DNA from 4 places in the Klebsiella sp. KE9456 genome. Region 1 is predicted to be linked to each of the others. Evidence: predicted binding sites of a transcription regulator. Region 1 holds the regulator's gene; each other region holds the start of a gene.
The links. The regulator CRP, encoded in region 1, controls carbon source genes, mostly activating them, when cyclic AMP is high. The targets are predictions, from matches to a motif close to ATGTGANNNNNNTCACAT.
Positions count from the first base shown of each region.

Region 2: the regulator CRP is predicted to act here: its motif matches at 1,618-1,635, upstream of ABK821_RS13155 (CidA/LrgA family protein).
Region 3: the regulator CRP is predicted to act here: its motif matches at 1,878-1,895, upstream of psiE (phosphate-starvation-inducible protein PsiE).
Region 4: the regulator CRP is predicted to act here: its motif matches at 2,414-2,431, upstream of adhE (bifunctional acetaldehyde-CoA/alcohol dehydrogenase).

Region 1 is NZ_JBDYQK010000027.1:13,162-17,361, forward strand. Features, by position in the region: gene ABK821_RS21730 (hydrolase) at 1-110, shown strand, start outside; gene ABK821_RS21735 (YheU family protein) at 107-325, shown strand; gene ABK821_RS21740 (phosphoribulokinase) at 361-1,230, shown strand; gene ABK821_RS21745 (OsmC family protein) at 1,279-1,683, opposite strand; gene crp (cAMP-activated global transcriptional regulator CRP) at 1,988-2,620, shown strand; gene ABK821_RS21755 (YccS/YhfK family putative transporter) at 2,672-4,200, shown strand, end outside.
Region 2 is NZ_JBDYQK010000011.1:105,895-110,094, forward strand. Features, by position in the region: gene cdd (cytidine deaminase) at 1-351, opposite strand, end outside; gene ABK821_RS13150 (CidB/LrgB family autolysis modulator) at 479-1,174, opposite strand; gene ABK821_RS13155 (CidA/LrgA family protein) at 1,171-1,569, opposite strand; gene dusC (tRNA dihydrouridine(16) synthase DusC) at 1,978-2,925, shown strand; gene bglG (transcriptional antiterminator BglG) at 3,068-3,901, shown strand; partial or broken gene bglF (PTS beta-glucoside transporter subunit IIABC) at 3,949-4,200, shown strand, end outside.
Region 3 is NZ_JBDYQK010000025.1:25,983-30,182, forward strand. Features, by position in the region: gene pgi (glucose-6-phosphate isomerase) at 1-779, shown strand, start outside; gene ABK821_RS21210 (acyltransferase) at 825-1,280, opposite strand; gene ABK821_RS21215 (GNAT family N-acetyltransferase) at 1,289-1,798, opposite strand; gene psiE (phosphate-starvation-inducible protein PsiE) at 1,943-2,353, shown strand; gene malG (maltose ABC transporter permease MalG) at 2,670-3,560, opposite strand; gene malF (maltose ABC transporter permease MalF) at 3,777-4,200, opposite strand, start outside.
Region 4 is NZ_JBDYQK010000041.1:9,715-13,914, forward strand. Features, by position in the region: gene oppA (oligopeptide ABC transporter substrate-binding protein OppA) at 1-635, opposite strand, end outside; gene ABK821_RS24415 (YchE family NAAT transporter) at 1,378-2,025, opposite strand; gene adhE (bifunctional acetaldehyde-CoA/alcohol dehydrogenase) at 2,652-4,200, shown strand, end outside.

The DNA.
Region 1 (4,200 bases):
AGCACGGCGGGCATGTTGGTTTCGTCGGCGGTACGCTGCGTAAGCCAGAGATGTGGCTGGAAAAACGGATTCCGGCCTGGCTAACCCGCTGGTTAGGAGGGAAAATATGATTATTCCCTGGCAGGATCTCGATCCCGAAACGCTGGATAATCTGATTGAAAGCTTTGTATTACGCGAAGGCACCGATTATGGTGAGCATGAACGTTCGCTGACAGATAAAGTCTCTGATGTTAAACAACAGCTAAAAAGCGGAGAAGCCGTGCTGGTGTGGTCAGAACTGCACGAGACGGTCAACATCATGCCCCGCAAGCAGTTTCACGGCTAAAGCGGCGCACACTATCGTTTACCCTGGGAGTTGTTATGTCTGCCAAACATCCGGTGATTGCCGTCACGGGCTCCAGCGGCGCGGGAACCACAACCACCAGCCTCGCCTTTCGCAAAATCTTCGCGCAGTTAAACCTGCACGCCGCTGAAGTGGAAGGCGACAGCTTTCACCGCTATACCCGCCCGGAAATGGACATGGCGATCCGCAAGGCGCGGGATCAGGGCAAGCATATCAGTTACTTTGGCCCTGAAGCGAACGACTTCGGCCTGCTGAAACAGACTTTCGTTGAATACGGGCAGAGCGGCAAAGGTCAGTCGCGCAAGTATTTACATACCTATGATGAAGCCGTACCGTGGAACCAGGTGCCGGGGACCTTCACCCCCTGGCAACCACTCCCCGAACCCACTGACGTACTGTTTTATGAAGGGCTGCATGGCGGCGTCGTTACGCCGCAGCATGATGTCGCGAGCCATGTCGACCTGCTGGTCGGCGTCGTGCCCATCGTCAATCTGGAGTGGATCCAGAAGCTTATCCGCGACACCAGCGAACGCGGGCACTCCCGTGAGGCGGTAATGGATTCCGTCGTTCGCTCAATGGAGGATTACATCAATTTCATCACCCCGCAGTTTTCGCGTACCCATCTCAACTTCCAGCGCGTTCCCACGGTGGATACCTCCAATCCCTTTGCGGCCAAAGCCATTCCTTCACTGGATGAGAGCTTTGTCGTTATCCATTTCCGTAATCTGAGAAACATCGATTTCCCCTGGCTTCTGGCCATGCTTCAGGGCTCGTTTATCTCACATATGAACACTCTGGTTGTACCGGGAGGCAAAATGGGACTGGCGATGGAGCTGATCATGACGCCGCTGGTCGAGCGGCTGATGGAAGGCAGGAAAATCAGTTAACGAATGACTCCCCCCGGTAGCGCGAACGTCTGCCGGGGTCTTGTTGGCTTACTCTTCGATCACTTCATAAGAGTGGGTAATATTTACCGCTTTCTCCAGCATCAGCGCCACCGAGCAATATTTTTCCGCTGACAGGTCAACAGCACGAGAAACGGCAGCCTCTTTCAGCGCCTTACCGGTCACGATAAAATGCAGATTAATATGGGTAAACAGACGCGGCGCCTCTTCCCGACGTTCCGAGGTCAGCTTGACTTCACAGTTGGTGACGTTATGGCGCCCCTTCTGTAAAATGGAGACGACGTCAATCGCGCTGCATCCGCCCGCCGCCATCAGCACCATTTCCATCGGGCTGGGGGCTTTATCACCGGAATTCCCGTCCATCAGAATCTGGTGACCAGAAGCCGACTCTCCAATGAAGGTTAACCCTTCAACCCACTTCACTCGCGCTTGCATAAATTGAACTCCAGAGCTGTAATTTTCCTGACAGATTACGCGCACATAACAATTCTGGCAACGGAAGGCGACCTGGGTCATGCTGAAGCGAGACACCAGGAGACATGCAGCGAAAGCTATGCTAAAACAGTCTGGATGCTACAGTAATACATTGATGTACTGCATGTATGCAGAGGAGTTCACATTACAGGCTGCGGAAAAATTCCAGCCAGATTCCCAGGTACAGGGATTTAATACGATTGCATGCCCGGATGCCGTGTAGTGTCGGCACCCGGAGATAGCTGATAACAGAGGATAACCGCGCATGGTGCTTGGCAAACCGCAAACAGACCCTACCCTCGAATGGTTCTTGTCTCATTGCCACATTCATAAGTACCCCTCAAAGAGCACGCTGATCCACCAGGGTGAGAAAGCAGAAACGCTGTACTACATCGTTAAAGGCTCAGTGGCTGTACTCATCAAGGATGAAGAAGGCAAAGAGATGATCCTCTCTTACCTCAACCAGGGCGATTTCATCGGTGAATTAGGCTTGTTTGAAGAAGGTCAGGAACGTAGCGCCTGGGTACGTGCTAAAACCGCATGTGAAGTGGCTGAAATCTCCTACAAAAAATTCCGTCAGTTGATCCAGGTAAACCCGGATATCCTGATGCGTCTCTCTTCGCAAATGGCGCGTCGCCTGCAGGTTACGTCTGAGAAAGTGGGTAACCTTGCCTTCCTCGACGTTACCGGTCGCATCGCTCAGACGCTGCTGAATCTGGCAAAACAGCCGGATGCAATGACCCACCCCGACGGTATGCAAATTAAAATTACCCGTCAGGAAATTGGTCAGATCGTCGGCTGCTCCCGCGAAACCGTTGGCCGGATACTGAAAATGCTGGAAGATCAAAACCTGATCTCCGCGCACGGTAAAACTATCGTCGTCTACGGTACCCGTTAAGTCGGTAAAACGGCGTATTGTCTGACAATACGCCGTTTTTGTTTCCTCCCCATGTGGCGCAGGCTGATTTATCACCCGGAAGTCAACTATGCACTGCGGCAAACGCTGGTGTTATGTCTGCCAGTTGCAACGGGACTTCTTCTTGGTCATTTACAGCAGGGACTCCTGTTTTCCCTCGTTCCTGCCTGCTGCAATATTGCCGGTCTGGATACACCGCATAAACGCTTCTTTAAGCGCCTGATCATTGGCGGCTGCTTGTTCGCTGGCAGTAGCCTGATTGTCCAGCTCCTTCTGCAGCGGGAAATTCCTTTACCACTAATCCTGACCGGGCTGACCCTGATTCTCGGCGTTACTGCCGAAATCAGTTCGCTTCATGCGAGATTGTTACCCGCCTCGCTTATCGCCGCCAGTTTTACTCTGAGCCTTGCAGGCAATATGCCGATCCAGGAACCGTTGCTAATCTATGCACTCGGCACCCTATGGTATGGAATTTTTAACTGGTTCTGGTTTTGGCTGTGGCGCGAACAGCCGCTGCGCGAATCTCTGAGCCTGCTCTATCGGGAGCTGGCCAGTTATTGTGAAGCCAAATACAGCCTGCTGACCCAGCATACCGATCCGGCCACCTCGTTGCCGCCCCTGCTCAACCGCCAACAAAAAGTGGTCGATCTGATTACCCAGTGCTACCAGCAGATGCATATGCTGGCGGCCAACCAGCACAGCGATCATAAACGCCTGCTGCGCGCTTTCCAGGTTGGTCTGGATCTCCAGGAGCACATCTCCGTCAGCCTGCACCAACCGGAAGAGGTGCAGAAACTGGTGGAGCGCAGCCACGCAGAAGCGGTAATTCGCTGGAACGCGCAAACCATCGCCGCTCGACTGCGCGAACTGGCGGATGATCTGCTTTACCATCGCTATCCTCAGCGCTTTCAGATGGATAAACAGATCGGCGCTCTGGAAAAGATCGCCTGGCAGCATCCGGATAACCCGGTCGGCCAGTTTTGCGCCTGGCATTTCAGTCGCATTGCCCGGGTTTTACGCACCCAGCGCCCTCTGTACTCCCGAAATCTGATGGCGGATAAAACCCGCCGCCTGCCGCTGCTACCGGCGTTGAAAAGCTATCTGTCGCTTAAATCACCGGCGTTACGTAACGCGGCGCGCATCAGCGTAATGCTGAGTGTCGCCAGCCTGATGGGCAGCGCGTTGCATTTACCAAAACCCTACTGGATTTTGATGACCGTGCTCTTCGTGACGCAAAACGGCTACAGCGCAACACGGGTGCGGATCGTCCACCGGGCTGCCGGGACATTTGCCGGATTAGTCATCGCCGGACTGACGCTGCATTTTCACGTCCCGGAAGGTTATACGCTAACCGCCATGCTCTTCATCACGCTATTAAGCTACCTGATTATTCGTAAGAATTACGGCTGGGCGATGGTCGGGTTTACCGTTACGGCGGTATATACCCTGCAACTGCTCACCCTGAACGGCGAACAGATTATTGTTGCCAGGCTGGTTGATACGCTGATTGGCTGCCTGATTGCCTTCGGCGGAATGCTCTGGTTATGGCCGCAGTGGCAGAG
Region 2 (4,200 bases), on a different contig from region 1:
TTTTTCCCCGCGCAGCCAGGCATGACTGATGGCGCTTTGCTCGGCGTGCACGGTCTGCTGCATGGTGGCACCGAGAAATTCCATATTGCCGCCAAAATACCAGGTTCCGCTGATACCGCGGGCAATCGCGCCGACGTTGAAATGGGAGAGATCGGCACGGGCGCAGGCCGCCGCCAGCGGCAGCAGCGCAAAGGCCAGCGCGTCTTCGTCCAGACCCGTCGCACTTTGCAATTCCGCGACCTGCCCCGCGTTTAACAGAGCAGGAAAATGCGGATCGGCCAGCATCGGGGAAATGGCCGCTTGCAGGTCCGCCGCCAGTTGCGGAAGAGCATCTTGAAAACGTGGATGCATGGCGTTGCCTCATAACAATGTAATGAGAATTCAGTGTACGGGGGGTGTTTATCTCTACATGTGATTAATATCTCATTTTTAGTGTAATTATTTTATGTTGCATTTATAAATGTGATAAAAGTCACGTTTATCCCACTATTGCCAGAATAAGCGGAAATAAAAACGGCGCGATCAGCGAAGTGATAATCCCGCATAACACCAGTGCCAGTGAGCTGAATGCCCCCTCCTGATAGTCGAGTTCCGCACAGCGCGCGGTCCCCAGGGCGTGGGAAGCCGTGCCCATCGACAGCCCGCGTGAGGCTTTAGTGCGGATACGCATTAAATTCAGTAGCGTATGGCCGAAGACCGCGCCGAGAATGCCGACGAAAATAACGCAGACCGCGCTGATTGCCGGAATACCGCCAATACTGCTGCTTACCGCCATGGCAATCGGCGTCGTCACCGATTTTGGCAGAATGGAGGCGGCAATCTGCGGCGTCGCGCCCATCAGCAGCGCCACGGTCGTTCCGGTAACCATGGCTACCACGCTGCCAATAAAGCAGATGGTGATAATGGATTTCCAGCGCGCGCGGATCTGGTGCAATTGCTCATAAAGAGGAAAAGCCAGCGCGACGACTGCCGGTTGCAGCAGGTCATTGAGAATTTTGCTGCCCTGAAAATAGCGCTGATAAGAAATGCCGGTTACCAGTAGAAAGGGGATCAGCACCACCATCGCTACCAGTAGTGGGTTGAGCAGGGGAAATTTAAACCGTGCCGCCAGCTTGCGGGCAAGAAAAAAGACGACCAGGGTCAGCGGCAGCGACCACCAAATTTCATGGATCATTTTTCAGTTCCTTTTTGCCCAACCACTTTGCGTTCCCCGTGAACCAGATGTGAGCTCCAGCTAACCACTAAAAAGACCAGCAGCGTGCTTATCGCACAGGAGACCACCACCGGGCCTAACTGCGCCCGCAGCAGATCCCAGTATTGCATGACGCCCACGCCGATAGGCACAAACAGCAGCGCCATATAGCGAATCAGGATATTGCAGCCCGGGTTAACCCACTGCGGCGGCATGATTTGCAGCGCCAGCAGACAGAACAAAATCAACATGCCAATAATGCTGCCGGGAATGGTAATGGGCAGCAGTGAGGCGATAAAAATACCGGCATACAAACAGGCATAGATCAACACGAAAGCGCGCAGATACTGCCAGACAATATTCAGTGACTTACTCATGGTAATAACCCTTGATGAACCACATTCATCATACAATTAAACCTGAAAATGTGCTACCGATCACATCATGAATTCTCCGCATACCTGAGACAGCGATCGGGAACAATAAACCGTCCGTCTGTCAGAGTGATGATTGCAGGGACAGAAAGTGGGGAAATCGGCTCAGCGCCAGCAACGATACTCACTTTTCCCCTCGCCCCAACGCTACCTTTTTGTTAAAGGCGCGGCAAATTGAGCATAGCCTGCTGGCGACGCATTGCTGACCATCTCATACGTTCACGCCAGGCGCCGATGTGTCGTCCGTTCAGGCGTAATGCGTGGTATGGGGGAGAAAACGCACCTCGCCTCTTTTAACCCGTATCCGGAGACGCTACCATAGCGCCTCTTTTTTCCGGGCAATGATAAACTATGCGTGTATTACTGGCGCCGATGGAAGGCGTACTCGATTCGCTGGTGCGCGAGTTGCTGACCGACGTGAATGATTATGATCTCTGCATCACCGAGTTTTTGCGTGTGGTGGATCAACTTTTGCCGGTAAAATCGTTCTATAAACTGTGCCCGGAGCTGCGCAATAATAGCCTGACGCCATCCGGTACCCGCGTGCGCGTGCAACTGCTTGGACAGTCTCCCCAGTGGCTGGCGGAAAACGCCGCCCGTGCGGTTGAACTCGGTTCCTGGGGTGTCGATCTTAACTGCGGTTGCCCCTCAAAGCTGGTGAACGGCAGCGGCGGCGGCGCGACGTTGCTCAAAGATCCTGAACTCATCTATCGCGGCGCGAAGGCGATGCGTGAGGCGGTTCCGGCGCATTTACCGGTCACGGTGAAAGTGCGTCTGGGATGGGACAGCAGCGAGCGGCGTTTTGAAATCGCCGATGCGGTTCAGCAGGCGGGGGCCAGTGAGCTGGTCGTGCATGGTCGAACCAAAGAAGAGGGTTATAAAGCGGAGTGTATTAACTGGCGGGCGATCGGTGAAATTCGCCAGCGTCTGGCTATCCCGGTGGTGGCCAACGGCGAGATCCGGGACTGGCAAAGCGCCAGGGATTGCCTCACGGCGACCGGCTGCGAGGCGATCATGATTGGCCGCGGCGCGTTGAACGTACCAAACTTAAGCCGGGTAATAAAATACAACGAACCGCGAATGCCCTGGCCCCAGGTGGTTGAACTGCTGCAAAAATATACCCGCCTGGAGAAGCAGGGCGATACCGGTCTTTATCATGTCGCGCGTATCAAACAGTGGTTGAGCTATTTGCGTAAAGAATACTCTGAAGCGTCAGCGCTTTTCAGTGCGGTGCGTACCCTGCAGGACTCATCGAGCATAGCGCGTACAATTAACGGCTGGCGGAACAAAACTATCTGACCTTCATCACATTTTTCGGTTTGCCCCGTTGAGTTTATCCGACGGGCAGTGAAATACTGACGACCGATTGTTACTGCTTCGGCAGGCAAAACCTGATTCCTGGCTTCTGTCGGGGTCAGGTTTTTTTGTTTTTGGGGTTCATATGCAAATCGCCAAAGTACTTAATAATAATGTAGTGGTGGTTGTAGATGAGCAGCAGCGCGAACAGGTGGTCATGGGCCGAGGACTTGCCTTTCAAAAACGCGTTGGTGACTCTCTGGATGAAAGCAAAATTGAAAAGGTCTTCGCGCTGCAGAGCGATGAACTGGTTGGCCGTTTAGGCGAGTTACTCAGTCAGATACCATTAGATGTGATCACCACCTGCGATCGAATTATCGATCTGGCGCGTGATCGTCTCGGTAAATTACAGGACAGTTTATACATTACTCTGACCGATCACTGCCACTTTGCGATTGAGCGGCAGAAGAAGGGTGTGGCGCTGCGTAATGTGTTGCTGTGGGAAATTAAACGGCTGTACCCGAAGGAGTTTGCACTGGGGCAAGAAGCCCGGGCGATTATCGCCAAAAGGCTCGGGGTTGAACTTGCAGAAGATGAAGCCGGGTTTATCGCCCTGCATCTGGTGACAGCACAGCTCAACAGCGAAATGCCGGAGGTGATGCACGTCACCCGCGTAATGCAGGAAATTCTGCAACTGGTGAAATATCAACTGACGCTGAATTATGACGAAGAGTCGTTGAGTTATCAGCGGTTTGTGACTCATCTCAAGTTTTTCGCCCAGCGCATGCTGACGCGGACGGTTGTCGAAGATGATGATGTGACGCTGCACAGCGCCGTAAAGGATAACTACCCTAAAGCGTGGAAGTGTGCGGAAACGGTCGCCCTGCATCTGCAAAAAAGCTATCAGCGACGGCTAACCACGGAAGAAATTATGTTTCTCGCGATTCATATTGAACGCGTGAGAAAAGAGGGACGCTAAGCGCTGAACAGGCCTGGCCTTCCTGATTAAAACGGGATTGTTACTGCATGATGCAGGCAAAACCTGAGCGCAACGCTAACCCGGCGTTGTTCTCGGGTTTTTTTTATTTCTCATACTCAGTTAACGATGCCTGCGGGCAGCAGAAGTAAGGAAAACAGCATGGAATATAAAGCACTCGCGCAGGATATTCTCCGCCGGGTTGGCGGCAAAGAAAATATAGTGAGTCTGGTTCACTGTGCGACACGACTGCGTTTTAAACTTCAGGATAATAACAAAGCCGATGCCGAAGGGTTAAAGAC
Region 3 (4,200 bases), on a different contig from region 1:
TTGAACTGCTTTCCGGCGCGCATGCGATGGACAAACATTTCTCCACCACCCCGTCTGAGAAAAACCTGCCGGTGCTGCTGGCGCTGATTGGTATCTGGTACAACAATTTCTTCGGTGCCGAAACCGAAGCGATTCTGCCGTACGATCAGTATATGCACCGTTTCGCCGCCTACTTCCAGCAGGGCAATATGGAATCCAACGGCAAGTATGTTGACCGTAACGGCAATGCCGTGGATTACCAGACGGGCCCAATCATCTGGGGCGAGCCGGGCACCAACGGTCAGCACGCGTTCTACCAGTTGATCCATCAGGGGACCAAAATGGTGCCGTGCGATTTTATCGCCCCGGCGATGACCCACAACCCGCTGTCTGACCACCATCAGAAACTGCTGTCTAACTTCTTTGCGCAGACCGAAGCGCTGGCGTTCGGTAAATCCCGTGAAGTGGTTGAGCAGGAATATCGCGATCAGGGGAAAGATCCGGCGACGCTGGAGCACGTGGTGCCGTTCAAAGTGTTTGAAGGCAACCGCCCGACCAACTCCATCCTGCTGCGTGAAATCACGCCGTTCAGCCTGGGGGCGCTGATTGCGCTGTATGAGCACAAGATCTTCACCCAGGGTGTGATTATGAACATCTTCACTTTTGACCAGTGGGGCGTTGAGCTGGGTAAACAGCTGGCTAACCGCATTCTGCCGGAGCTGAAAGATGGCAGCGAAGTGAGCAGCCACGACAGCTCGACCAATGGCCTGATTAATCGCTACAAATCCTGGCGCGTATAATCAGACGGATGCCTGAATGCCGGCCCATGTGGCCGGCATTTTTGTTTAGAGTCGTCGCAACAGTTTCGCCGGATTTCCTGCCCACACGCCTTTCTCGGTAATTGACCGGGTAACCACGCTGCCCGCGCTTATCACTACGCCATCGCAAATGCTGATCGCCAGAATGGTCGCGCCGCTGCCGATCGACACATCGTTGCCAAGGACAATTCTTCCCCAGCTTTCGCGGTCGGCATTCGGTTTGCCATCGCGGAACATATCGTTGGCGAACATCACTCCGTGACCGATAAAGCAGCGTTCGCCGATGGTGACATACTCGCAAATAAAAGTATGGGACTGAATTTTGCTGTCTCTGCCAATATGAGTATGGCCCTGAATTTCAACGAAGGGACCAACAAAAACGTTATCGCCGAGCGTGCAGTCGTAGAGGTTAGCGGGTTGGTAAATCACCACATTCTCTCCGCTGGTGACGTTGCGAATAGCGGTTTCACGAAAGGTATGCATGTTGCCTCTCAGAGTGGTTTGGCCAGAATATGTAGCGTGCTGTGTTGGGTAGCGGAATGAAAAACGGTGTCTTTGATGTGCCGCATTCCCTGACGTTCATAAAAACGTCGGGCACCGGGATTTGCCGCGAGCACCTCCAGCCATAGCCAGCTTTCGCCGGCCTCTTTTGCTTGTTTTTCGATGGCGCTAAAAAACTGCTCGCCATAGCGTAGCCCCGTCGCGCCAGGCATCAGGTAGAGCTTATGCAGCAGCGTGCCGGATGGACCCCCTGGGTTAATATCCTGGCGGCAGGTATATTTAGCGAAGCCGATGGGCTGCTCTGCCTGCGCAATCAACCAGCGGGACTTCTTATCGGAGAGGCTGCGCGCCAGCGAGGCGACGGAATACTCCTGCTCCAGGAAAAGCGCCAGTTCGTCGGCGTTATGCCAAAGGTGAGCGAAGTGGTGGCGGTAGCTGGCGTTGCCCATTTGATTGAGCAGGGCTGCGTCTTTTGGTCGCGCAGTGCGAATTTTCAGCATGATTATTTCCTTTTTAACCCGCAAACCTGACGAACGATTGTTACATTTACGCCAACGGTGGCAAAAATCTAACGAATAATGTCGATCTTGATCACATTTTTACGTTATACAGGTTACATGGAATCATGATGATGAGGTGTGTATATGGCGCCGGTTTATCGTCCGTTGGTCAATTTTATCGCCACGGCAATGCAAACGATTTTGAATCTTGGCCTGGTATGTCTCGGGATCATTCTGATCGTTTTCCTGGGCAAAGAGACGCTGCATCTGGCGCACGTATTGTTCACCCCCGATCCGGTCAGTAAGTACAAGCTGGTGGAAGGGCTGGTGGTCTATTTTCTCTATTTCGAGTTTATTGCGCTGATTGTGAAGTATTTCGAATCGGGGTTTCACTTCCCGCTACGCTATTTCGTCTATATCGGGATCACCGCTATCGTGAGGCTGATTATTATCGATCATGAGTCGCCGATGGCGGTGCTGATTTACTCCGCGGCGATCCTGATTCTGGTGATTACGCTCTGGCTGTGTAACTCCAACCGTCTGAAACGCGAGTAAAAAAAAGCGGCCACAAGGGCCGCTGACCAACAGTCACAAATATCATTTATGTCGGGTCCAGTTGAGGGTCGCAGTGGCATTTGCCTTACTTTTTCAGATGAGGGCGGTGGCTGCCGTACCCGGTTGGGGGCGCGTACGGCGACTGAACCACCGACCCTCTTCTGAAATTTGGGGCGGTATACTCGTCATACTTCAGGTTGTTGATGCATTGACCGCTCCCGTTTGCCCCGGTCACATAGCGCTCTATGCTCCGGGGATAAGCGGGGGGTATCGCCTTCCCGCAACCTGAATTATTTAGAGTATCTAACAATAAAACTTAACCTTTCACTCCGCCTGCCGTCAGACCGTTAACTAACCAGCGCTGGGCCAGCAGGAACACCACGGTAATCGGGATGGCGGAGAGTACCGCGGCGGCGGCGAAGTCGCCCCACAGATAGTTCTGCGGGTTGAGATACTGCTGCATGCCGACGGCCAGGGTGTAGCTGTTCACATCGCGTAGCAGTAGCGAGGCGACCGGCACTTCAGTAATCGCAGCGATGAACGACAGAATAAACACCACCGCCAGAATCGGCACCGACAGCGGGAGCAGCACCAGGCGGAACGCCTGCCACGGGGTGGCGCCATCCAGTGCCGCCGCTTCTTCCAGAGAGCCGTCGATGGTTTCGAAGTAGCCTTTAATCGTCCAGACGTGCAGCGCAATACCGCCCATATAGGCGAAGATTACGCCGCCGTGGGTATTCAGACCGACGAACGGAATATACTGACCGAGACGGTCAAACAGGGCATACAGCGCGACCAGCGACAGAACCGCCGGGAACATCTGGAAAATCAGCATCCCTTTCAGCAACGTGGCTTTACCCGGAAAGCGCATGCGGGCAAAAGCGTATGCGCAGGTGGTAGAGAGCGCGACGATGCCAATGGCGGTAATACCGGCCACCTTGATGGAGTTCCACAGCCACAGCAGGACCGGGAAGGGGGGCGGCGTAACCCGGCCATCAGCATGTTCAACGCTAAAACCTAACGCCAGCCGCCAGTGCTCCCAGGAGATACGTTCCGGGATCAGGCTACCGGTGGCGAAGTTACCTTCGCGCAGAGAGATAGTGATAACCATCAGCAGCGGGAACATAATCGCCGCGATAAAAATCAGTAGCAGGAGATGCGTGATGAACAGGCGCAGCTTCTGAGATTTGGGTTGAACCATAGCCATAATATTTTTACTCCCCTTGATACCGCTCCAGGTTATTTTGCTTGCCATTTTGAACTCAGGCAGTGCTCAGACAAAAGTCACCGCGTTTTGAACGTCCTTCAGGACGACCCGAAGGATGAGCGTAGCGAATAATCCTCACGTACTACCTGTACGCGCCGGTTCTTCCACGCTGGCCGAGCTCTGGCTGGCCGCGCCAATGACGTCTGGTTATTCCAGTTAATCAAACTTCATACGTGTGGCTTTCAGGTTAACAATCGCCAGCGCGCCCACCAGCAGGAAGATCAGCGTGGCGATGGCCGCAGCCAGGCCGAAATCCTGACCACCGCCGCCTTCAAAGGCGATACGGTAGGTGTAGCTCACCAGCAGGTCGGTATAGCCCGCAGGCGTGGTCGTGCCGAGGCGATCCGGTCCGCCGTTGGTTAACAGTTGAATCAGCACGAAGTTGTTAAAGTTGAAGGCGAAGCTGGCGATCATCAGCGGCGTTAGCGGTTTAATCAGCAGCGGGAACGTGATCTTAAAGAAATTCTGCAACGGGGTTGCGCCGTCCATTGCCGAGGCTTCATATAAGTCGTCAGGAATCGCTTTCAGCAGGCCCATGCACAGGATCATCATGTATGGATAGCCCAGCCAGGTATTGACG
Region 4 (4,200 bases), on a different contig from region 1:
ACAATATTAGCCGGTTGAGTCCACTTCTCACCAAATTTATCAATAACGGATTTCGGTACGGGTGAAAGAGACGAGTGAACCAGAAGTTTATAAAAGTATGGTACCGGCTCGCTGAGCGTCACTTGAAAAGTGTGATCGTCCAGCGCTTTTACGCCCAGATCAGTAATCGGTTTTTTGCCGCTGATAATGTCATCAACGTTGGCCACATGACCATACTGCAGATAGCTTGCATAAGGCGAAGCGGTTTTCGGATCGACCAGACGCTGCCAGCTATAAACGAAATCTTGCGCGGTTACCGGTGAACCATCTGACCACTTCGCATCTTTACGTAGATGGAAGGTCCAGACTTTAAAATCCTTATTTTCCCATTTTTCCGCAACGCCTGCGACCGGATGACCATCAAGGTCACTCACCAATAACCCTTCGAATAAATCACGGCTAATATTAGACTCCGGCACACCTTCAATTTTGTGCGGGTCAAGGGACTGAACTTCCGAGCCATTGTTACGCACCAGCGTTTGTTGTTCCGCCAGTTGAACCCCTGCTGGCACATCTGCTGCCATGGCAGCGTTGGCGGTAATTAACGCAGAGAAGACCGCTGCGGCTACCAGGCTTTTTTTCGTGATGATGGTCATTGTGTTATTACTCCACTCATTATAATTACTGGCTATTTAACCAGCCTGTTTTCTCTTTCTGGATTCTGAACAGTGCAGGAGTTTATGCTGCTGTCAGAGAGTACTGCTTGCTATCACCGGCTTATTTATTACGGCAGCTCAAATGGCAACCTTAACGTCGATTCTTCCCCTGTCCGGGGTAATGTTAATTTGCAACGATCTATTTAATAAAAATTCTCATTCTCATATCGGTTCAGTTAACGATCACGGCGGAAAGTATCAAAACCCGTTATTGTCCGCCAATGGAATTTGCAAATATGTTACCGAATTCTCTTTTATCGTCTTCCCGTGGATAAAACCGCCAACTCGTCGGGCAAACAACAGAGATATAAATCGACATTTATCATATAGATACAATAAGATGCCTATTTTTTATACTAAATATCGCTAAAAAGGCCATTTTTTACACAAAGCATTAACAATCGCTCATTATTTAGCACATTCATCTACTTCATTAGCGAAATTACTAATATCATTTCAATTAACTGACGGCAAGCATCAGAGAATGATGTGAAGAAAATAACGCTGTTTAATGTGAGTAACGGGACAGGATTATACGCCAAATAAATATAACTAATTGATAATAAATAAGAATATCAAATCATTGCAAAATAATATCACAGACCGGCAAATCAGGCTTTGTAATATGTTTTTCACATGATGAGCAAATACTGAACGATGTTCCCGCGCCTGGAGGCGCGAGTTAATTCACCAGTCCGGGAAACAATGCCTTTATCCCGGTGACAATAAATTCGATCCCTAACGCCATCAGCAGCAACCCCATAATACGGGTAATCACGTTAATCCCCGTTTGCCCGAGCAAACGCACCAGCCAGGGCGCCATACGAAAAATCCCCCAGCAGCACAGCGCAAAAAGCGCAATGGCAATCGAAAAACCCAAAAAATGAGCGATGGTATGATAACGCGTTCCCCAGACAATAGTTGAGCTGATGGCGCCAGGCCCTGCCATCAGAGGCAATGCTAACGGTACTACGCCAATACTCTCGCGAATTGCCGTTTCTGATTTTTCTTGTTTGTTCTGTTTATCCTCACCAAGTTTGCCGCTAATCATAGACATGGCAATAGTGACGACCAGAATCCCACCGGCAATACGAAAGGAATCAATGGAAATGCCGAAGACCTGCAAAATCGCGTCGCCGAGAAACAGCGAGGTCAACAGAATAATGGCCACAGAGAGGTTAGCTGTCAGATTGGTTTTGTTACGTGCCGCCGCCGTCTGGTAACTGGTCATACTAATGAAGACCGGAATAATGCCAACCGGGTTTACCAGCGCAAATAAGCCAATGAAAAATTTAAAATAAGCTGAAAAATCAAACAACGGTTGAATCACAATGAACTCCGCAGCATCATTAAAAATGGCTGTTTCCAGTTACCAGCATGAAATATCCGCGAGAAGATACGCCTTTTAATAGCATAATTCATCTAAATTATGCATAAAGTCACAATAAAGCTCGGACATTGTTTATTTATTATTTAGCGCGGGCCTGCCTGGCGTAATTCGCGTAGCCATCCTCCGGATACGGATAACGCGTACAGCGCGAAGCGTAGACATTGCTCGTGACAATTATTCGCTTACCTTGCGGGGCAAAATGGCAGGCGACATCGTCCTGACGGGATAGATCTTAATACTATTTATTCATTTAATTAGCATAATAAATCATTACTCTTGATCAAAAAGGTCAAAAATCGGCCTGCTGAAAGGTATCAGCTTTGACAATTATTGATTTAGATCACATAAATTGTACCCAGAAGTGAGTAATCTTTGTGACACACAGCAAGGAGGGAAAGCAGCGATACCTGAGAGGAAAAATAACAGCTTTTTTAGTCAATCGGTGGAGCCAGCAGCACAAAATTCTTTTTGTTAACATTAAAATGCAGCCTGTTAACACTCTGTCTATACTGTCGGATTGAGCTACTGATTTACTAAAAAAGTTTAACATTATCAGGAGAGCATTTATGGCTGTTACTAATATCGCTGAACTGAACGCACTCGTCGAGCGCGTGAAAAAAGCCCAGCGTGAATATGCCAGTTTCACTCAAGAACAAGTCGACAAAATCTTCCGTGCCGCCGCTCTGGCCGCAGCTGATGCCCGAATCCCTCTCGCGAAGATGGCCGTTGCCGAATCCGGTATGGGTATCATCGAAGATAAAGTGATTAAAAACCACTTCGCTTCCGAATACATCTATAACGCCTATAAAGATGAAAAAACCTGTGGTGTGCTGTCTGAAGACGACACTTTCGGCACTATCACCATTGCTGAACCAATTGGCATCATCTGCGGTATCGTCCCGACAACTAACCCAACCTCAACCGCTATTTTTAAATCTCTGATCAGCCTGAAAACCCGTAACGCCATCATTTTCTCTCCACATCCGCGCGCCAAAGACGCCACCAACAAGGCGGCTGATATCGTTCTGCAGGCGGCGATCGCTGCGGGCGCGCCAAAAGACCTGATTGGCTGGATCGATCAACCTTCCGTTGAACTGTCTAACGCGCTGATGCACCACCCTGACATCAACCTGATCCTGGCGACAGGCGGCCCTGGCATGGTGAAAGCCGCATACAGTTCCGGTAAACCAGCTATCGGCGTTGGTGCGGGTAACACGCCGGTTGTTATCGATGAAACAGCCGATATCAAACGTGCGGTGGCTTCCGTACTGATGTCCAAAACCTTCGATAACGGCGTAATCTGTGCATCTGAACAGTCCGTTGTTGTTGTTGACTCCGTTTATGATGCCGTTCGCGAACGTTTCGCCAGCCACGGCGGCTATCTGCTGCAGGGCAAAGAGCTGAAAGCCGTTCAGGATGTTATTCTGAAAAATGGCGCGCTGAACGCGGCTATTGTGGGTCAACCGGCCTATAAAATTGCTGAACTGGCAGGCTTCACCGTACCAGAAACCACTAAGATTCTGATCGGCGAAGTGACGGTTGTTGATGACAGCGAACCGTTTGCTCATGAAAAACTGTCTCCGACGCTGGCAATGTATCGCGCGAAAGACTTCGAAGACGCGGTTGATAAAGCTGAAAAACTGGTAGCAATGGGCGGTATCGGCCACACCTCCTGCCTGTACACCGACCAGGACAACCAGCCAGCACGCGTTGCTTACTTCGGTCAAATGATGAAAACCGCGCGTATCCTGATTAACACCCCGGCTTCTCAGGGTGGTATCGGTGACCTGTATAACTTCAAACTCGCACCTTCCCTGACTCTGGGTTGTGGTTCCTGGGGTGGTAACTCCATCTCTGAAAACGTTGGTCCGAAACACCTGATCAACAAGAAAACCGTTGCTAAGCGAGCTGAAAACATGTTGTGGCACAAACTTCCGAAATCTATCTACTTCCGCCGTGGCTCTCTGCCCATCGCGCTGGATGAAGTGATTACCGATGGCCACAAACGTGCGCTCATCGTGACTGACCGTTTCCTGTTCAACAATGGCTATGCTGACCAGATCACCTCCGTGCTGAAAGCGGCTGGCGTTGAAACTGAAGTTTTCTTTGAAGTTG